Regions from separate parts of the Photobacterium kasasachensis genome, predicted to be linked through region 1. Evidence: predicted binding sites of a transcription regulator. Region 1 holds the regulator's gene; each other region holds the start of a gene.
What was found. The regulator PurR, encoded in region 1, represses purine synthesis genes. The targets are predictions, from matches to a motif close to TNANGNAAACGTTTNCNTNA.
Positions count from the first base shown of each region.

Region 2: a site for PurR is predicted at 2,866-2,885, ahead of L4D19_RS12405 (NCS2 family permease). Genes of this name have one in related genera too.
Region 3: a site for PurR is predicted at 3,169-3,188, ahead of glyA (serine hydroxymethyltransferase). Genes of this name have one in related genera too.

Region 1 is NZ_JAKJSH010000012.1:145,424-152,713, reverse strand. Features, by position in the region: gene L4D19_RS17650 (ExbD/TolR family protein) at 1-314, shown strand, start outside; gene L4D19_RS17645 (heme/hemin ABC transporter substrate-binding protein) at 311-1,147, shown strand; gene L4D19_RS17640 (FecCD family ABC transporter permease) at 1,172-2,224, shown strand; gene L4D19_RS17635 (heme ABC transporter ATP-binding protein) at 2,221-3,045, shown strand; gene purR (HTH-type transcriptional repressor PurR) at 3,370-4,377, shown strand; cyclic di-GMP riboswitch class I at 4,575-4,679, shown strand; gene L4D19_RS17625 (TfoX/Sxy family DNA transformation protein) at 4,807-5,397, shown strand; gene L4D19_RS17620 (hypothetical protein) at 5,672-6,064, shown strand; gene L4D19_RS17615 (carboxymuconolactone decarboxylase family protein) at 6,228-6,833, shown strand; gene L4D19_RS17610 (dihydrolipoyl dehydrogenase family protein) at 6,838-7,290, shown strand, end outside.
Region 2 is NZ_JAKJSH010000008.1:127,258-134,547, reverse strand. Features, by position in the region: gene frsA (esterase FrsA) at 1-246, opposite strand, end outside; gene L4D19_RS12420 (hypothetical protein) at 275-493, shown strand; gene L4D19_RS12415 (hypothetical protein) at 622-921, shown strand; gene gpt (xanthine phosphoribosyltransferase) at 1,020-1,478, opposite strand; gene L4D19_RS12405 (NCS2 family permease) at 1,532-2,821, opposite strand; gene vcdP (small protein VcdP) at 3,356-3,445, opposite strand; gene L4D19_RS12400 (methyl-accepting chemotaxis protein) at 3,832-5,475, shown strand; gene L4D19_RS12395 (aminoacyl-histidine dipeptidase) at 5,607-7,064, shown strand; gene dinB (DNA polymerase IV) at 7,124-7,290, opposite strand, start outside.
Region 3 is NZ_JAKJSH010000008.1:86,872-94,161, forward strand. Features, by position in the region: gene purL (phosphoribosylformylglycinamidine synthase) at 1-245, shown strand, start outside; gene L4D19_RS12190 (HAD family hydrolase) at 445-1,122, shown strand; gene L4D19_RS12195 (hypothetical protein) at 1,305-1,712, shown strand; gene glnB (nitrogen regulatory protein P-II) at 1,827-2,165, shown strand; gene L4D19_RS12205 (YitT family protein) at 2,249-2,866, opposite strand; gene glyA (serine hydroxymethyltransferase) at 3,320-4,570, shown strand; gene nrdR (transcriptional regulator NrdR) at 4,869-5,318, shown strand; gene ribD (bifunctional diaminohydroxyphosphoribosylaminopyrimidine deaminase/5-amino-6-(5-phosphoribosylamino)uracil reductase RibD) at 5,375-6,499, shown strand; gene L4D19_RS12225 (riboflavin synthase) at 6,525-7,181, shown strand; gene ribBA (bifunctional 3,4-dihydroxy-2-butanone-4-phosphate synthase/GTP cyclohydrolase II) at 7,205-7,290, shown strand, end outside.

The sequences.
Region 1 (7,290 bases):
GCGTCAAACTGGAGTCTCTGGAGGTTGAGCTGCCGCAAACAGAAACAAAAGTGCTTCAAACCACAGAGTCTGATCCTGTCACGATCAACCTGACAGCACAGCCGCCTTTCTGGGCTTTACAGGGAAAACCAGTAGAAAGCTGGGAGGCGTTTCAGCAGGCGCTCCTAAAAGAGATCAAAACCAACCCGGACAAACCGGTTGTTATCGGCGCCGACAAGGCAGGCTCAGTTGAGAACATGCTTAAGTTACTCGCCTTTCTTCAACAGCATGACATAAAAGCTACCCAATTATTAATGGAAGAGGACAACTCATGAAGCGTATCGCTCTGGCTACTACATTACTTTTCGCAACCTGTTCGGTCTGGGCCAATGAACGAATCATCAGTGCCGGTGCTGCCATTACTGAACTCATCTATGCCCTGGACGCACAAGAGCAGCTTGTTGCGGTCGACATTACCAGCAAATCTATGGTCGACAGCTCTGTACCGACTCTGGGTTATCACCGCCAGTTGTCAGCTGAAAGTTTAATTGCACTCAATCCGACCCGGCTTTTAGGCTCAAACGAAATGGGACCCAAGACAACCTTGGATTTGATCCAGCAAGCCGGTATTGAAGTCGATATTCTTAACTCAGGAGAAACCGTCGATGATCTATTGATTCGCATTGATGAAATCGCCCGGTTAACCGACAAAAAAGCTGAAGCCAACCAGCTGCAAGCTGTCGTAAAACAGCAGGTAGCAACTATCAATGCAAATCTAGCAGACCAAAATGAACGCAAAAAAGTTCTATTCCTGATGATCCATGACGGACGTCCCGCTAACGTTGCCGGACGTAATACCACTGCTGATACCGTCATTCGACTTGCCGGGGCAATCAATCCTGCAGCCAGTGCGGTAGAGTCATACAAACCGATCTCGACCGAAGCCATGGTGGAAATGCAACCTGACATTATTCTGATTAGCTCACGCACACTCAGCAGTATTGGCAGTGCCGAAGAACTGCTTAAAAAGATGCCGCTACTGGCAGCGACACCAGCAGGTCAAAACAAAGCACTGGCCACCATTGATGGTACGGCACTTATTGGCGGTCTGGGCCTAAAAAGCCTGAGCGAAGCTGAGCGCCTTAATAACGTTTTCTATAACCACTGATCCTGAAATTTTCTACGGCTATTTATGCACTCAAGAATACTACGGCTCCAACGAATGCCTGTCAGCGTTGTTTTCCCGTTAGGCTTTTTGCTACTCGCTGCTGCTATCGTTACCTCAATTGTGGTCGGGCCGATGGCGATCAGCTTTTCAGAAAGCCTCAAGGCACTATTGCCATGGCAAACAGAGCTCCCGACACATATTGAGATCGTGATCCATAAAATCCGCCTTCCGCGCACCCTGCTCTGTATCGCGATCGGCAGTATACTTGCGCTCTGCGGTGCAGTTATGCAAGGGCTTTTCCGCAACCCTCTGGCAGACCCCGGTATTATTGGTGTTTCAGGGGGGGCAAGCCTTGGCGCAGCACTTGCCATTGTTATCTTTGCACCTCTAGCGACATCATTTCCGCTGCTACTCACCATGGGAACCGTGCCGGTGTTCGCCTTTATTGGCGGCGCAGCCAGTACCTATCTGGTTTATCGGCTTGGTACCGATAAAAGCGGCACCTCTGTGACAATTATGCTGTTGGCAGGTGTCGCTATTGGTGCGTTATCCGGAGCCGGGCTTGGACTTATGAATTACTTTGCCGACGATCAGGCGCTCCGTGACTTATCACTGTGGTCGATGGGCTCGCTGGCTGGTGCCACCTGGCCGGGCATTACCCTCGCCTTTGTCACGCTTGCTGTATTGCTTCTGGCTTTTGACCGCCATGCCAATGCGCTAAACGCCTTTCTGTTAGGGGAAGGCGAAGCCAGGCATATGGGCGTGAATGTACAGAGGCTAAAGCGGCTGCTTATTTTGCTCTGTGCCGCCGGCGTCGGTGTCACCGTCTCGTTAACCGGCGTCATCGGATTTATCGGCCTCATCATTCCGCACCTTTGCAGAATGCTTACTGGGCCAAACCACAAAACCCTGCTGCCGCTATCGGCGCTACTCGGTGCCCTGATCCTGCTTATTGCTGATATGCTGGCAAGAGTTGTCGCCACTCCGGCTGAATTACCTGTCGGGATCATCTCCGCGATTCTCGGCGCACCATTCTTTATTCTCCTCCTTATCAGACAAAAGGGGAAAATGTCATGAAGGTTTCACCGAATAACCCTCAAGCTGCTATCGAAGCCAAGGGCTTGCACCTGTCCCTAGGCGGAAAAACATTACTGGATGACTTCAACATCACAATTGCCAGTGGTGAGCTGACGGCGCTATTGGGCCCAAATGGCGCGGGCAAGAGTACGCTACTCAAAGTCCTGTGCGGCGAAGTTGATGCAGGGGGAGACATCGAATTCTTCGACAAGCCGCGGGCTGAATTTAAACCAGAACATCTTGCCAAGCATCTGGGTGTCCTACCACAACACAGTAATTTAACTTTCGCTTTTACTGCACAAGAAGTAGTGGAGCTCGGCTGCATCCCCCTTCAAATCCCGAATGCTGAAACCCAGCAAATTGCCCGGGAGAAGATGCAGGTTGTCGATGTGCTCTCGCTAAAAGATCGGCTCTACCCCACCCTTTCAGGGGGGGAAAAGCAACGGGTACATTTTGCACGTGTACTCACCCAGCTCAGTCAGGCGGGTAAACAATGTATACTAATGCTCGACGAACCCACCTCGGCGCTTGATCTTGCCCATCAGCACCGAACACTTCAGGTAGCTCGTGAGTTGGCTCGCACCGGAGCCGCAGTTATTGTTGTTATCCACGATCTCAATTTGGCTGCGCAGTATGCTGATCGCCTGGTCATCATCAATGAGGGGAGAATCCAGGCAGATGGCTCCCCCTGGCAAGCCCTAACCAGTGAAACGATCAGCAGAGTTTACAGCTGGCCTGTGCACATCACAGCACATCCGACAGATAATTATCCGGTAGTCATATCTTCTGGTATAGCTACAGTCTACTCGGAAGCTATCTGAATCGGATATGCATCTAATTGGTGTAAAATCGCATTGAGTTTGTTGATATCTATCAAGAATTTCAAGGTTGGGATACAGAAACGTTGCACTGTGCGCTACACTCAGTAGAATGTGAACGCAAGCGATTACACAATGAAACGCCCCGTAAGGCAAGAGAACAAAGCCGCTCGTGAATGAAGCGGCTTTTTGGCGTTTTAGACGCTGTACCAAACAGACTAATTATCTAATGCAGTCAGATAATTACTCTGTTTGGTACTATTGATTACAAGTGATTATGAAACGGTCGGTTCTGACCTCTGATCTTAAATTATTAGAAGAATAAATATGGCAACGATTAAAGATGTTGCACGTATGGCTGGTGTATCAACGACAACAGTATCTCACGTGATCAACAAAACACGCTTTGTTGCGGAAGCAACACAGAAAAAAGTATTAGCGGCTGTAGATGAATTAAATTACGCACCAAGTGCTGTTGCACGAAGCCTCAAGTGCAATACTACCCGTACTATCGGTATGCTGGTTACCAAATCGACTAACCCTTTCTTTGCCGAGGTTGTACATGGTGTGGAAGAGTATTGCTATGGTGAAGGCTATACGCTGATCTTATGTAATACCGAAGGCAACCTTGAAAAACAACGCGATTACCTGCGCATGCTGGCAGAAAAGCGTGTTGATGGCCTGCTGGTCATGTGCTCTGATCTTGACGAAAAACTCCTCGAACTACTTGAGCGCAAGAAAGATCTGCCTATGGTGATCATGGATTGGGGTCCGGAAAGCCCGCACACAGACAAAATCCAGGACAACGCCGAGCTCGGTGGTTATGTTGCGACAAAATACTTCATTGAACACGGTCATACCCACATTGGCTGCTTGTCTGGCCACCCGGATAAATCAACATGTCGTGAGCGTCTGAAGGGCTTCTATAAAGCAATGGACGAAGCCAAGCTTGATGTCAATGAAAACTGGCTACTTGAAGGTGACTTCGAGTGTGAATCTGCTGTTATTGCCGCTAACAAATTCATTGCCATGGAAGATCGCCCAACAGCGATTTTCTGCTTCAATGATATTATGGCAATGGCGCTGATCAGTACCTTTGAGCAGGCGGGTATACGGGTTCCTGATGATATCTCTATCATCGGTTACGACAACATCGATCTGGCTCCTTATTTCTCGCCACCTCTTACCACAATCCACCAGCCTAAGCGTCGATTGGGTAAAACAGCGATTGAAATCCTGATGGAACGCGTTAAAGATAAAGAGCACGAACGACGTATCTTTGAGATGGCACCGGAGCTTGTTGTACGCAAATCAGTAAAAGACCTGAACGCGTAAATGGCATCTCCCGCCCCTTCAAAAAAACCGATATCTGATATCGGTTTTTTTTTGTCATTAACTCTTTTTTTGCTGTAAATATTTTAAGGCATTTATGCTGCTCTCATCCCATAACCGGGATCTATTACTTGAAGCAAGATCACACTTTTCAGAATGGGAGCAAGTTCAAAAATATTATCTGAGATATTCTTAAAAAGTCACGAACAAGGCAAACCATCCGAAAGGATGGGACGCAAAGCTTCCGGCCTAAAAGTGGTTAGTTTATCAATAACTAAGTTGCTTATGGTAGCGGGGTTGCCGATGGATCTAGCAATAAGTGATGTCATGAATCCTGACATTTTCCTGACATAACTTTTTTGTGAAATTTGCTAATCTGAAATCCTCGCTCTGTTGTTAGGTGACTCAAGATATTTTTCACCGAGAAGAAGCATGGACAAACCAGTACTTAAAGAATCACTACGATTATTCAATTGTTTCGAGAATGTAAAATCTCGCTCGATGTTTGGCGGTTTTGGTATATTCGCGGGTGAAACCATGTTTGCACTTGTGGTAAACGATAAGTTGCACCTCCGAGCTAATGCCGACAATGAAGAAGAATTTAAGCAGGCAGGTTTAACTCCTTACGTTTATAAAAAACGCGGGTTCCCTGTTGTGACCAAGCATTACGCTATTCCGCAGGAATGGTGGGATGAACCTGGAAAAATTCTTTGCCAAGCAAAGCGTTCCTTTACTGCCGCTAAACAGGATAAAGAAACCAAAAGCAAATCAGGTCCTAGTCGTATAAAAGATTTACCGAACCTACGTTTAGCTAACGAACGTATGCTGAAAAAGGCCGGTATTACGACAGTTGAAGAGCTCTTTGAAGCCGGTGCGCTCAATGCCTATAAAGCATTGCAGCAAACCCATCAAGAGTCGGTAAATATCGAGTTGCTATGGGCCCTTGAGGGTGCAGTTAGCGGCCAGCATTGGTCGGTAATTACTAAGCAGCGTCGTTCAGAACTTCTTTCTGAATTACCGTAAACAACCTAATAGATATTTATAAAAAGAGGTGCTAAGCACCTCTTTTTTTATTTGCTATTTTCAGCATATCCAACTAATAGAAATAAAAATATACGCATAGCCACTTATGCATAATTATTTTATTACCACTTTTTTGCTCCCCCTAATGACAATTTTTTGTCATATAACGTCAAATATTGATACCTCTCACAAAGCTGTTCATAAAAGCATCAATATCCTTTTCATCAATATTGTCATTAGTAGAATTGGGCTGTCATTCTAGCAGGAGGTTGTCATGCACTGTTCCAAGCCTTTTCCTGGACAAGCAGACCAGATGTTCAAAGACAAGTTTTGCAAGTGGCCCAAGCTTATGCGTGCCTTGGTGATCATTAGCTTATTTCCACCCGCTGCTGCCTTGTTTATGGTTACCCGACAACTGGCACCAATAGACGCACTTGATGACACCCTGTCGCTGACGATTGGCTTTAATGTCATATTGCTGCTTTGGGGCATATTGCTGAAAATACGCTCCAGAAAATACTGGTATCGCAACTACCATATCGGCAAAACAATGGCCTTGGCTGTCATGCCGCTTATCGCATCCGGCTATATATTGTTACAACAGCCTGAAGTGCCGAGTATGGCCAAACAACAAAAGAGCCAAACCGTTTACATTTCACTCAACTAATCGAAATTAAAGATTTTTTCCTAGTTTTTTGAAATTAATTTGCCCTTTATTCGGTCTCTGTCTCATACCAATCTCGTATTTTGTTTGATCATTGCATCTACCAGATTGATATACTCGTTGTAGCATAAAGTTATAACCAGACAGGCATTATTAAGGGGCTCATGTGCGTATTCCAGCCAAACAACACTATTCTTTACTTATCAAGCCATTGCTTTGGCTACAGAAACGCCACTACGGTAATGTACTAAACCCCGCTCTGCTTTGGGGACGCCGCCCTACTCTATTCTGGCTTGTGGCTGGCTTTTTTGGCTACCTGGACCGAAAATCATCACCTGTTACGCCAGTTACGCGTTCTTTGGTCTGCGTGCGTGTATCGCAACTCAATGACTGCGAATTTTGCGTTGATGCCAATGGCATGAAGCTAGCCGAACGTTGCGACTCTGTCGAAAAAATCAAAGCACTCGCCAACTGGCAGGTTAGTGATCTTTTCGAACCACAGGAGCGTGCCGTGCTCGCCTATGTTGAAGCCATTACCATCACAGGCCAACGTGTCGATGAAGAAATGATCGCACAACTGAAACAATGGTATGACGATGATGCCATTGTCGAACTCACCGCCTTGATTTCATTCCAGAACCTGTCTGCAAAATTTAACACGGCCCTTGATGTACCGAAACAAGGATTCTGTTCGCTACCGATTCAGCCAAACGAGATCCAACAACCGGCAGAACAGCCAATTGCCTCTCCTTCGGACGACGATAAAAGGTAAAGTCATGGATAGAAAAAAACTACTGTTACTGGCAGCATTAGCCAGCCTTATTGGCCTATGGTTTGCCCTCGATCTGGGACAATACTTTACGCTTGAACAAGCGAAGGCCCAGCAAATTGCACTGCAAGACACCATTGCCCAGCAGCCGCTACTATCAAGCGCGGTCTATTTTGTCCTGTACGTTATTGTTACAGCCCTGTCGCTACCTGGGGCAGCTATTATGACGCTGCTCGGCGCGGCTCTATTTGGATTCTGGTGGAGCCTGCTGCTGGTTTCCTTTGCCAGTACGATAGGCGCAACACTGGCTTTCCTTTTCAGCCGCTTCATTTTACGCGACTGGGTTCAGAGCAAGTTTGGTCACCGCCTGGCGCCAATTAACGCCGGGATTGCCAAAGACGGTCCTATTTACCTCTTTACTCTGCGCCTGATCCCCGTGTTCCCGTTTTTCGTGGTCAAC
Region 2 (7,290 bases), on a different contig from region 1:
TCGCTGGGCCTCGGAGTTTGCCATTCGCGCAAGAATCGCCTCCATCTCAATCGGGTCGATTCCCTGCCATGCCCATTGCGGACGCCTTAAGATCCGGTACCACCCTGCCTCACTGTCACCATCGATCGCGTTATGCATTGGCTTAGAGGCGACATGAGCCAGCTTAACCAGGCTAGAGGTCTCTTTCGAGGTTTGCCGTGGTGCAAACAGCTTTTCGGATAAGTTAGTTTTAGAGGGTTCAGACACGGTAAGCTCCATTGTTCGAATTCTTTCTATGCGCAACGACTCATTTGGCGCTCCTTTCCTCAGGAGAAAACGCCGCCACCGGGAAGCAATCATCGGCATACGCAATGACATTTATACCCAAAGTATACCACCCAACAGTCAATTGCAGTGTGCGCAAAAAAACAAAAAGATGGCAAAACCTCCTCCAACCATTTACCTGCAAGTGTTTGGCTCGGATGAAAAAATCATGAATGCAACATTGAATTAATTCGCTTACTTTGACGCAACAATGAGAATAAAGAAGGTTGAAACGTCACTTTTTGCCAGATCTCCGGCTGATTTTCTATCCTGAGCTATGCTGATAATACTGTTAGTATTTTATACGGTGATTGATGTATGAAAAAAATACTCGGTATAAGTCTGTTACTTCTTTCTAGCTCAGTACTTGCTTCAAACGGTGGTGGTAACGGCGGGTCTTTAGGCGGTAATCCTGGTGCAGCATCCGGTGCCGTCAATGCCAAAATAGCCGTCTGCCTCGATGGCTCAGGCGAGCAAATCCCAGGCTCCTACCAAACTAAACTCGACAGAAAGTGTAAGTTGACCGGTCACGATATGATCGATCTTATCAACTACAATAATTTCTATCGCAACAAGCCCAACGGCGAGTCTCTTTCTGACATAAGAGCCATGCGTTAACCGTCTTTCCATCAGGGCTGAGTTGAGTGCCCACGGTTGCGATTCGCAAACAAAAAAGGAGCCTTCGCGGCTCCTTTTAGTCATTCATCGACCGGCAACTATTGTTTGGCAATCGGGTCTACAAATGTAACGGCCATGTCCCATGGCTGCTCAATCCATGTGTCCTGAGCAATATCCACCACATAGTCATCAACCAGGTGCTTACCGGCAGGCTTGGCACAAACAGTGACAAATTTTGCCTTCGGGTACATGGCACGAATCATCTCGGCAGTGCCGCCAGTATCAACCAGATCATCAACGACAATGAAACCCTCACCATCACCTTCGGCCTGCTTCAACACTTTCATTTCACGCTGGTGATCGTGGTCGTAGCTCGAGATACATACCGTATCAACGTGACGGATGCCAAGCTCACGAGCCAAAATCGCTGAAGGAACCAAACCACCGCGGCTAACAGCAATGATACCTTTCCACTGATCAGCCGGAAGCAGTTTTTCTGCCAGCTGACGAGTGTACATTTGCATGTTGTCCCAGGTGATGATGAACTTATTACTCATATCCGATGAACCTCTGAATCAGCGATATTGTCGCTGGATATATTTATAAACTGTTATAAGAAGATAATTTTAGCAAGAAACAGGGCAGCAATAACCCATACGCTAATATTTACATCTCTTCCCTTGCCACTCATAACCTTAACAGCAGCATAAGTGATAAAGCCAAGGCCGATACCTTCAGCGATGGAGTATGTTAACGGCATTAACAGGCAAACGACAACCACAGGTGCCGCTTCTGTTAAGTCACGCCAATCTACGCTTACCAAACCTGACATCATCAGAATGGCTACATAGAACAACGCACCGGCAGTCGCATAGGCTGGAACCATACCTGCCAATGGCGAGAAGAACAACGCCAGGAAGAACAATACACCGACTGTCACTGCGGTCAACCCGGTACGGCCACCAACAGCCACCCCTGACACGCTCTCGACAAACGATGTCGTATTTGAGGTACCCAATACCGCGCCCACTGATGTCGCCGTACTGTCGGCCAGCAACGCGCGGTTCAGGCGCGGCAGCTTGCCGTCTTTGTCCATCAGCTCTGCTTTGGTCGCCACGCCTACCAAGGTACCTGCGGTATCGAACAGATCGACAAACAGGAATGCAAACACGACAGAAATCAGGCCAACTTCCAGTGCACCGCTAAAATCCATCTGCATAAAGGTCGGTGCAATGCTCGGTGGAGCCGATACAACGCCGCCATAGCTAATATCACCAAACAGCACGCCCAGGGCCGTTACCGAAAGAATGGCAATCAATACGGCAGCTTTATAACCACGGTGTACAAGCGCAATGGTCAGGAAAAAGCCCAGAGAAGCCATTACAGCCGGGAAGCTTGTCAGATCGCCGACATGAACCAGCGTCGCCGGGTTGTCGACCACAATGCCCGAGCTCTGTAGTGCAATGAACGCCAGGAACAAACCTATACCCGCCGAGATACCGGTCCGCAAAGACATTGGGATCGCATTGATGATCCACTCACGTACACGCAGCACACTCAGGGCAATAAAGCACAAGCCCGACAGGAATACCGCCGCCAGTGCAACCTGCCACGTGTGCCCCATGCCAAGAACTACGCCATAGGTAAAGAATGCATTCAAGCCCATTCCCGGAGCCTGAGCAACCGGATAGTTGGCGACAAAGCCCATAATGAAACAGCCGACCATTGCAGCCAGACAAGTAGCAACAAAGACAGCCCCCTGGTCCATCCCCGTGGTGGCCAGCATTGTCGGGTTTACAAAAATAATGTAAGCCATTGTCAGGAAGGTCGTCAGACCCGCCAACAGTTCGGTGCGAACATCCGTACCGTGCTCTGTCAGTTTGAATAGTTTCTCAAGCATTGCTCTCGGTTCCTTGGAGATAATATGCGCTAGGTTAAAGTTAAAATAGAAAACGTTTGCGTGGTCTATTTTTGGGGGGCGATTATATGTTGCTTGGCAAGCAATTTCCAGAAAATAACGCAACTATCAGTAGCACACGGGTCTAACCGAATAAAAAAACAACCCATCCGACACCTTAAAACACAAAAATCATTATGATTCATTGGTTTAACATTATTGTATCATGTTGATCTTTTAACCGTTTCAATTTTTTCACTGGCACGCAAACGATAATATGCATCAAGATAATGATGAATTTATTACCTAAGATGCAATGTAATCGAATACACCGCTATAACATTAAAAACTGCAAGGTTTGACGGCAAAAGATAAGGGATTTGATAGATAAAAAAACGCCACTCCAATAAGGAGTGGCGGAAGAATGTCTTGAATAGCCGAAAAGCGGATATTCCAAATTCTCAATAAAGGGGGGTGAACAATACTTGCTCGGGACACCATGCCTGAACCATTAGGGCTCAGACACAACATCATAAATTAATAGCCGAAAGAGCTCGGGTACTGGAAGTTACCAGTGAACACAGAACGGTTATTCCAAAAGTTTGCAATTGAATCGAATGCTTTCATCTTTATCACCTTAAATATTAAGTTATCAAAACACATAAAACGTTTAGTGCTCAGCCATCAGGGCTTTACTTAATCTCAGTTCCTTGGAGGCGATACCTCGGGCTCATCCTAGAGCGGTTTACTGTGTTATCTCGTCTTCACCAGAAGATGGATAAACTATACCCCTCGCGTAATAAACTTACAAGCATTTTCTTTAACTTCGTCACACTTTTTTATTTTATGTGCGTGACACCTCTTTTTTCTGTAATTTTATTACAGAATCGAACTGCACAATTTTAGCAATTCGCGACTAAAGTGTTACGGCCGAGTTCTTGATTTGTTATGCCACCGCAAAATACCCTAAGGGTTCTGGGGAAATAATAACGACAATAAAACAGGGACAGGTTATGGGCATCATACATAAGCTAAGAGCATTATCTATCAGCCGGCGACTTTATCTACTGGGGATCACCATCACGGTACTGTCCCTCATCCCTCTGCTTCTTTTCGCTTCCAATTACCAGTCAAGCATGCTGGAGCAGAAACGCCTTAAAACCCGCCACCTCGTCGAGTCTGCCCACAGTCTGTTTCACTATTATTACCAACAGGAACAACAAGGCGTGTTAAGTCGTGCCGATGCCCAACAGCAAGCCAAGCAGGCAATCGCCTCTCTCCGGTATGAAGAAAAAGACTATTTCTGGATCAACGACATGACACCTAACATGGTCATGCACCCCTTCAAGCCCGCATTGGACGGCAAGAACCTCTCAGGTTTTAAAGACCCGCACGGTAACCCGCTGTTTTTGAACATGGTCGCTGTGGTCAAGCAACAGGATGCCGGTTTTGTTGACTATTACTGGGAAAAACCTGGTTCAGAAGTCCCGGTAGAGAAAATTTCCTATGTCAAAGGATTCCAGCCATGGGGATGGGTTATCGGCTCGGGCATCTATGTCGACGACGTCCAGGCCCAGTTCTATGCCGAAATGAAACAGCTCGGGCTGATCCTGCTGGGCTCGTTATCCATCATGTTTGTGATGGCATGGTCGATTGGCCGCTCCATCACCGCTCCCTGTGAAGAGACTCTCTCGGCCATGCAGGATATTGCCGAAGGCGATGGCGACCTGACACTCCGCCTTCCCAGCCATGGTAATGACGAGCTTAGCCGCCTTGCCCGAGCCTACAACACCTTCGCCGGCAGGATCAGCATTATGCTGAAGGACATCTCCCCTGTCAGCGAACAAATCAGCTCTACTTCTACCCAACTCAATGCCGTCGCAACCCACACAGTCAACAGCGCAACAGAGTCGCATAAAGGCGTCGACAGCGTGACCGCCGCCATGCTTCAGCTTCATACCAGTAACCAGCAGGTATCGCAGTCGGCCCGCCAGGCCGCAGAGGCCGCCATGGATGCCCACCAGCAGAGCGAAACCAGTATTTCTGTTGTCTCAAACTCGTCTGCTGAGATGCATGCTCTGCTCAACCTGCTCGATAATACCGATACCAGTGCCCAGGCACTGGCCAGAGACTCGCAAACCATCGGCTCGGTGCTCGACGTGATCCGGGGCATTGCCGACCAGACTAACCTGCTGGCGCTCAATGCTGCTATCGAAGCTGCCCGCGCAGGCGAACAGGGCCGTGGCTTTGCCGTGGTTGCCGACGAGGTACGTACCCTGGCGACCCGCACCCAGGCCAGCACCAACGAAATCGAAGAAATCATTGATAGCCTTCAGGCCCGGGCCATAGAGGTCAGTGAAGCCCTGGTGCAAACCCGAGAGCAATCTGCCAGTACTGCCAGGCATGCCGATGACGTTGCCCGGACGCTGACCACCATCGGCGAGCAAATCACCACTATCCGTGAGCTCAACCAGCATATTGCCGACGCCAGCAGCCAGCAAACCCAGGCGGCCGAAGCGATCAATAGCAACCTTGCCCAACTGACGGAACACAGCCAAAAAACCGTTCAGCAAGGAGAGCAAATATCAGCCGCCAGTGAGCAACTTCTTGCGAGCGGTCACAATCTTAACGCCCATATTTCGCAATTTAAGATTTAACTGTCCACGTTTCAGACACAGTGGTATCCTTGAAGCAATCGCGATAGTTTATTCTGCTAGATAAAATAGCTCACTGGCTAATATTCAGCTAGTGAATCGCTCAAGCCCAATAGTTTATAAGGGAGACTGCTGTGTCTGAAATCAGTCAACTGTCACCGCAACCTGTGTGGCAATTCTTCGATCAAATCTGTTCAATTCCCCATCCTTCAAAGCATGAAGAGCTACTCGCTCAGCACATCATCAAATTTGCCGAAGGTGAAGGGCTAGCTGTACGTCGTGATGCGGTCGGTAACGTCTTTATCAAAAAGCCTGCTACTCCGGGCATGGAAGACCGTAAAGGTGTTGTTCTGCAAGCCCACATTGATATGGTGCCGCAGAAAAATGAAGACACTGAGCACGAATTCACAGAAGATCCGATTCTGCCTTACATTGACGGCGAATGGGTTACAGCCAAGGGCACGACCCTAGGTGCTGACAACGGCATGGGTATGGCCGCATGTCTGGCTGTGCTGGCTGCAAAAGATGTTGAGCACGGTCCGTTGGAAGTCCTGCTGACTATCGATGAAGAAGCCGGTATGACAGGTGCATTCGGCCTGGAAGAAGGTTGGCTGGAAGGCGACATCCTATTGAACACTGACTCTGAGCAAGAGGGTGAAGTGTACATGGGCTGTGCTGGCGGCGTCGACGGTTCAATCACGCTGGATATTGAGCGTGAGACAGTACCGGCTGAACATGCAGCAGTTAAACTGGTAATCAAAGGCCTGAAAGGCGGTCACTCTGGCTGTGACATTCACACCGGCCGTGGCAATGCCAACAAGCTGCTGGGTCGCTTCCTGTTTGCCCACGCTGAAGAGCTAGGCCTGCGTCTGACTAGCCTGACCGGCGGTAGCCTGCGTAATGCAATCCCACGTGAAGCCTTTGCCCTGGCAACACTACCGGCAGCCAACGTTGACAAGCTAAACGAGCTATTCACCCACTACCAGTCAATTCTGAGTGCTGAACTGGGCAAAGTCGAAACCGACATCAACCTGTTTGTAGAGCCTGCAGAACTGCCTGCTGACGTACTGACTGAAACAGCGCAGAAGCGTTTCTATGCGGTACTGAATGCCTGCCCGAACGGTGTACTTCGCATGAGTGATGACATCGAAGGAGTGGTTGAGACCTCGCTAAACGTTGGTGTTATTACCACCGACGCAGACAAAATCACTATTCTTTGCCTGATCCGCTCACTGATCGACTCTGGCCGCAGCAATGTGGAAGGCATGCTTAAGGCTGTTGCCGAGCTGGCCGGTGCACAGTGCGAGTTCTCTGGCGCCTACCCGGGCTGGAAGCCAGATGCAGACTCTGAAGTCATGCACCTGTTCCGCGAGACGTACAAGAACATCTACGGCAGAACACCGAATATCATGGTGATCCACGCCGGCCTTGAGTGCGGTCTGTTCAAAGAACCGTACCCGAACATGGATATGATCTCTTTCGGCCCAACCATCAAGTTCCCTCACTCGCCAGACGAGAAAGTGAACATTGAAACAGTAGGTCTGTTCTGGGAGCAGATGGTTGCTATCCTGAAGGCGATTCCTGTTAAGTAATTACGAAATCCGTTTAATAAAAGGCGAGTCTCTAGCAATAGAGGCTCGCTTTTTTATCACTAAAACCCCTCGAAGGAGAGCTGCTGTGCCCTGAGCCCTTGTTCGAGCCCGACACTAAGCCCTACCAGCCTGATCTCCCTATCCTTCTGGCGGGTCAACGCTTCGTTGAGCAGGCCGACAAACTGGGCCTTATCCAGCTTGGGCTGGCTGTGCTCCACTGTTGTCT
Region 3 (7,290 bases), on a different contig from region 1:
CAGGCACTGTGGCGCTGCGTTATCTGGACAACTATGGCAACGTGACCCAGAACTACCCGGCGAACCCGAACGGTTCCCCGAACGGGATCACGGGCCTGACGACTCAGGATGGCCGCGTTACGATCATGATGCCGCACCCTGAGCGTGTATTCCGTACCGTAGCAAACTCCTGGCACCCGGATGACTGGAACGAGAACAGCCCGTGGATGCGTATGTTCCGTAATGCCCGCGTCAATATCGGCTAACCGCTGGCTAATCCCTGCGAGAACTGAAAACCGCTCTTCGGAGCGGTTTTTTATTTTCTGGTGTTTAATGGCAGAGGTTGATTAAACATTAGGCATGTCAGTAGCAAAGTTTGTACTGCCTAACCTTTTTCGCTGAATTTACTCGCCTTTGTGGATAAAGTGTGATTAAGCTGAGGGTAGGGTGTTCACAGGAGGGGGTATGATTTTTTTTGATCTTGATAATACCTTGCTTGATCACGACGGTGCCGAACAGGATGCAATCCGAAGCTTTGTTGCCCGTTATCGTGCTGATATTGTCCCGTTTCAGGGTAAGCCGGAGGGTATTTGGCGTGAGATCACCGATCGGCACCGGGCCCGCTGGCGTGCCGGGGAGCTGACGTTTGAAGGACAGCGACGGGCCAGGATCAGCGAGTTGTTTGAGCGGCCGTTGACGGTGGCGGAAGCGGATCAGCTGTTTGCCGAGTTTTACGCAATTTATCGCCAGCATTGGCGGCTGTTTCCTGACGTCAAACCGGCACTGGAGCAGCTGCGCGAGCTATCTCCCCTGGCCGTGATCTCAAATGGCCTGAGCAGGCAGCAGCAAACCAAGCTTGTCGAGACCGGTATTGCCGATTACTTTAGTTTTATTATGACCTCTGAACAGGCCGGTGCAGCCAAGCCCGATCCGCGTATCTTTCAGGCGGCGCTTAAGTTTGCCGACAAGAGTGCCGATGAATGCTGGTATATCGGCAATCACCCGTTGAATGATGCACAGGCGGCTCAGGAAGTGGGCATGAAAACAGTCTGGCTTAATCGCCGCGGGCTGAGGGAAAATGTCCATACCCGCGTAGTGCGTTCTATGGCCGGATTTGTGGATCTGGTCAAAATACAACACTGACAAAGTTGACAGTTACTGAACTTTTCGGGCAAGGAATGTCTAAAAAAACAGTAGTCAAAATAATACTCAAGTGCCTGGAAAGCAGTTGTTCGGGTTGAGCTAAACATCAATACCACATAAACTATGCGGCTATTGTGAACAGGTGGCTCCTGGTACTACAACATCATGGAAGAGAGAAGGGAATGGAAGACCCTAAAAGCAATGGAAGAGTAAGTGCCGCCCAGGGGCTGGCTGCACTCGTGATTATCTGTTTGCTCCGCTACTTTGATACCTTTGCGGTTATCTTCAGTATCAAGCAAGTAGGCATAGTGCCAAGTATCATCGCTACGCTGGTGCTGCTCTCCGGCCTGTTCGCCATAGCGGGCTTGCTGCGTGGCTATAAGTGGGGCTTTATCCCGCTGTATTTCTTTATTCCGGCAGCCACGATGTTCTTCGGTATTAGCCTGATCCCCTATCTCCCCTTGCTGATAGAACCCGAATACCGTAGTTTGATGGTCATAGCAATAAATAGCAGTGTACTTGTCTATGCCGTTTTCCTGCTGCTCAGAATGATGGACTCCAATGTCATATTGCCCACTGAAAAGCATTGAATCGCATAACTACACATTGAGCTTACTGACTCAGATCTGTGATAATACCTCCAAGATTAATCAGGCAGTTGGTGCGAGCACCAGCGACCTCTGCTCAGCAAAGGACGATGAAAGATGAAAAAAATTGAAGCCGTTATTAAGCCGTTTAAGCTTGATGATGTTCGTGAAGCCCTGGCAGAAGTGGGCATCACAGGGATGACAGTATCGGAAGTGAAAGGTTTCGGCCGCCAGAAGGGTCACACCGAGCTATACCGCGGAGCAGAATACATGGTCGATTTCCTGCCGAAAGTGAAGCTGGAAATCGTAGTAGCAGACGACGTTGCCGAGCAATGCATTGATACCATCATCGAGACCGCGCAGACAGGTAAGATCGGTGACGGTAAAATCTTCATGTTCGATGTTGAGCGCGTGGTGCGTATCCGCACAGGCGAGGAAGACGAAGACGCCATCTAAAATCTCTTCGCACTAATGCAAATTACATTTTGAAAGAAAAAGGCTTGCCATTTGGCAAGCCTTTTTCGTTATCAGTCGACGGGTTAGTTGCAGCTGGTGAGTGCCTGACCGCTATAGCGTCCCGGCTTGTGGTTCATGGCAAGCACCAGGTTCAGCAGGACTGCACCGAGTACAGACAGGGCCAAAACTATTGGACTGACCAGGAAAAAAGACGCAACCAGGATGCAGGTATCAATGCCCATTTGCAGTTTGCCTGCTGACAGACCAAATTTTTCCTGTAAAAACAGCACCAGTACATTGAAGCCGCCAAGACTGGTCTGGTGACGAAACAGGATCAGCATGCCCAGTCCCATAAGCAGGCCGCCGATAGCGGCGCAATAGAGCGGTTCAAGTCGGCTGATCTCAAGGACATGATGAAGGTTATCGGTGATCACTGAGACTAGGCCACCAGAGATGATACTGGTGACAGCAAAGCTCTTACCCATTCGAAACCAGGCCATCAGATAAAATGGTGTATTCAATAGGAAATACAGCTGGCCGAAAGAAAGGTCGACAAACTGGCTAAGGAGGAGTGCCAGTCCTGTTGTGCCGCCTGTTAGTAAGTCAGCCTGCTGGAGAAAGAAAATACCTTGGGAAACGATGAACGTACCGGTCAGGATAGCAATAATGTTTTCTTTCAGTGAATGATGATAACCGCTCAAATGTACACTCCTTATATCAGAAGCGCGCAATAATAAGGGGGAAGCTGGGGAAAACGAAATTGTTGCCGAAAACAGTCAGAACATGGCTGTAAGAAATGTTTTACGCGATCGTAAAATATTAATTTTCATGTTTACTTGTAATATGATGCAATTAGCATGAATTGTAATGGTGATTGATTCATCAAGATGAAAACAATTCATGCAGCCATCGAAAATAAACATGCAGAATGACTAAGAAAAAGTGCCTTGAGGACTATCTGATTTAGATCAAATTCTGTAAGATGGCGAATTATATACAGGTGTAACGAAAACGTTTGCGTCTAGGCGGGGCCTAGGTTTGTGTTTTTCGAATTGCACCGAAGATTTATGATTACCACCAATTCACATAAGGATCTGAATTTTTCAGGTACTTCTGTCAATTTGTATGAGAACAATCTGAGTCAGGAGATACAGATGCTAAAACGCGACATGAATATTGCCGATTATGACGCAGAACTTTTTGCAGCCATTCAGGAAGAAACTGCGCGTCAGGAAGAGCACATCGAGTTAATTGCCTCTGAAAACTACACCAGCCCACGTGTAATGGAAGCGCAAGGTTCTCAGCTGACGAATAAATACGCCGAAGGTTATCCAGGCAAGCGTTATTATGGCGGTTGTGAGTATGTCGACAAAGCTGAGCAGCTCGCCATTGAGCGCGCCTGTCAGCTATTCGGCGCAGAATATGCGAACGTTCAGCCGCACTCTGGCTCACAGGCCAACAACGCGGTTTACATGGCACTGCTGAATGCCGGCGATACGGTATTGGGTATGAGCCTGGCACACGGCGGTCACCTGACTCACGGCTCTCCGGTAAACTTCTCGGGCAAGCTATACAACATTATTCCTTACGGCATTGATGAAAGTGGTCAGATTGACTACGAAGAGATGGAAGCTCTTGCTCTGGAGCACAAGCCGAAGATGATCATTGGTGGCTTCTCTGCCTATTCTCAGGTTGTTGACTGGAAGCGCATGCGTGAAATTGCTGACAAAGTTGGCGCGTACTTCTTTGTTGATATGGCGCACGTTGCCGGCCTGATTGCTGCAGGTGTTTACCCTAACCCTGTTCCTCATGCTCACGTCGTCACTACTACAACGCACAAGACACTGGCTGGCCCTCGCGGTGGCCTGATCCTGTCAAGCGAAGGTGAAGAGCTTTACAAGAAGCTGAACTCAGCGGTATTCCCTGGTGGCCAGGGTGGTCCTCTGATGCACGTGATTGCCGCTAAAGCGGTTGCCTTCAAAGAAGCAATGGAACCTGAGTTCAAAGCCTATCAGGCACGTGTGGTTGAAAATGCCAAAGCGATGGTTGCCGAGTTTACCGAGCGTGGCTACAAGATCGTTTCAGGCGGTACCGAAAACCACTTGTTCCTGGTTGATCTGATTGATAAGGGCATTACAGGTAAAGAGGCCGATGCGGCACTGGGTGAAGCCAACATCACAGTGAACAAGAACAGTGTACCGAATGATCCTCGTAGCCCGTTTGTGACTTCGGGTATCCGTCTGGGTACACCTGCGATCACCCGTCGTGGTTTCTCGGCAGATGAAGCTAAACAGCTTGCTGGCTGGATCTGTGATGTTCTGGACAACATTGACAAGCCAGAAGTGATTGAAGCGACCAAGGCGAAGGTACTGGAGATTTGTAAGCGTCTACCTGTTTACGCTTAATAGCGCCTCACCTCTTTGCTATTTAGTCCAATACCAGCATCGGAAGTGCTCATTTATACTTATAAACTGCGCGCTTCCTTTTTGCTCTTGAACGAAATAGTGTCGAGCTGAAGTACTATATGATTAAGTGGCAGATACGAAATGTAGTTTGAAGCTAGCACTTTGAATCTGATAAAACGGCACCTGCTTAAGGTGCCGTTTTGCTTTGGTAAGCCAGAATAATAAGAAAAACCATTCTTATATTCTCAATAACCGATTGAAATGAGTTACACTGAGTCGACGAATTTTAGGAGGCAAGATGCATTGTCCTTTTTGTGGTGCAAATGACACCAAAGTAATCGATTCCCGTCTGGTTGCAGACGGCCATCAAGTCCGTCGTCGCCGTCAGTGTCTGGCTTGTAATGAGCGCTACACGACGTTTGAAACCGCTGAGTTAGTCATGCCTCGGGTGATTAAGACCAACGGTAACCGTGACCCGTTCAACGAAGAAAAGCTTCGTGGCGGGATCCAGCGTGCGCTGGAAAAACGACCAGTGAGTGCTGATGACATCGAACGTGCCATCAACACTATTAAGTCTCGTCTTCGTGCGACGGGCGAGCGTGAAGTACCGTCAGAGATGATAGGAAACTTGGTAATGGAAGCGCTGAAGGAACTGGATAAGGTTGCCTATATCCGGTTTGCCTCTGTGTACCGTAGTTTTGAAGATATTCGTGAATTTGGCGAAGAAATCGCCAAGTTAGAGAAGTAAGCGGTGTTAGCGGCAGTTACCTGCCGGCTAACGCCTTCAAATGAATGCAAAGCCAGATGTTCTCACCCATAGATCATGCCATGATGCTGCGTGCCATTGAGTTGGCAAAACGTGGTCGTTTTACAACTGCTCCGAACCCCAACGTTGGTTGTGTGATTGCCCACGGCGATAGTATTGTCGGGGAAGGTTACCATTACCAGGCTGGTCAGCCGCATGCCGAAGTGTTTGCGCTGCGTGCCGCGGGCGATAAGGCCCGGGGAGCCACCGCTTATGTCACGCTAGAGCCTTGTTCTCACTATGGACGCACACCGCCTTGTGCCGAAGCGCTTGTTAAGGCCAAGGTATCACGGGTTGTGTGCGCGATGGTTGATCCCAATCCGCAAGTAGCTGGGCGCGGTATCGAGATGCTGCAGGTGGCCGGAATCGAAGTTCAGACTGGTCTGCTTGAAGCAGATGCCCAGGCGCTTAACCCCGGTTTTATCAAGCGGATGAAAACCGGAATGCCGTATGTGCAACTGAAGCTGGCCTCGAGCCTTGATGGCCGTACTGCGCTGTCTAATGGCCAGAGCAAGTGGATCACAGGGGCTGCGGCCCGTGCGGACGTACAGCGCTTTCGTGCCAGGGCCGGTGCGATTCTTTCAACCAGTGCGACCGTATTGGCCGATGACCCTTCGCTGAATATTCGTTGGGACGAGCTGGGTGAGGCGGTACAGCAAGAGTATCCGCAGTCGGCCGTTCGCCAGCCGTGTCGGGTCGTGATTGATAGTCAGAATCGGGTGACACCGGACCATAAGCTTGTACATTTGCCAGGGCGGACTATTTTGGCCCGCCGTGAACAGGGTGACGAAGCATGGCCGGAGTCAGTTGAGCAGTTACTGGTACCGGCAACCGAAGCCGGAGGTCCGCTCGATTTGCCAGCGCTGATGAAGGCACTGTCTGAGCAGGATATCAATCACATCTGGGTTGAGGCCGGTGCCGGACTGGCCGGTGCGCTGCTCTCGGCGGATCTGGTTGATGAGCTAATTATTTACCAGGCACCTAAACTGATGGGAAGCGACAGCCGCGGGCTGGTTGATCTGCAGGGGCTGACGGCAATGTCTCAGGTGCCTGAGCTGGCGATCAGCGATGTTCGGATGGTCGGGCCGGATATCCGGATCACTGCCCGAGTCAAACACGTTTAACGAGCAATTCAAGGAATTTTAATTCATGTTTACTGGCATTATCGAAGCTGTAGGTACGATTACGGCCCTGACGCCGAAAGGTGCGGATATTTCTGTCACGGTCGATGCCGGCAAGCTCGATCTATCCGATGTTAAATTGGGTGACAGTATTGCAACCAACGGGGTATGCCTGACCGTCGTTGAGCTGACCGGTAGCGGTTATGTTGCCGATCTCTCTCTGGAAACTCTCCAGCGTACTGCTTTTGCCAACTACAAGGCCGGACAGAAGGCCAATCTGGAAAAAGCCATGTTGCCGACGACCCGTTTCGGTGGCCATATGGTTTCCGGACATGTTGACGATGTCGCTGAAATTATCGAGCGTACCCATACCGGTCGGGCGATAGAATTCTGGGTCAGGGCGCCTGAGCATCTGGCAAAATATATTTCGGAGAAAGGCTCGGTATCCGTCGATGGTATCAGCCTGACCGTCAACGCGATCCGTGGCAATGAGTTTAAGCTGACAATTGTGCCGCATACTGCGGCGGAAACGACAATGGAATCTTTTAAAGCGGGACGCAAAGTCAACCTGGAGGTTGATGTGATTGCCCGCTACCTAGAGCGTTTGATGCTAGGTGAGAAAGCCGCAGATAAAAAGTCGGAAGTTACCATGGACCTACTGGCAAAAACTGGGTTCTTAGGATAAAGCATTAGGATAAAGGTATTGTTATGGCGTTAAGCAGTGCAAAAGAAATAATCGAAGATATCCGCCTGGGTAAGATGGTTATCCTCATGGATGATGAAGATCGCGAGAA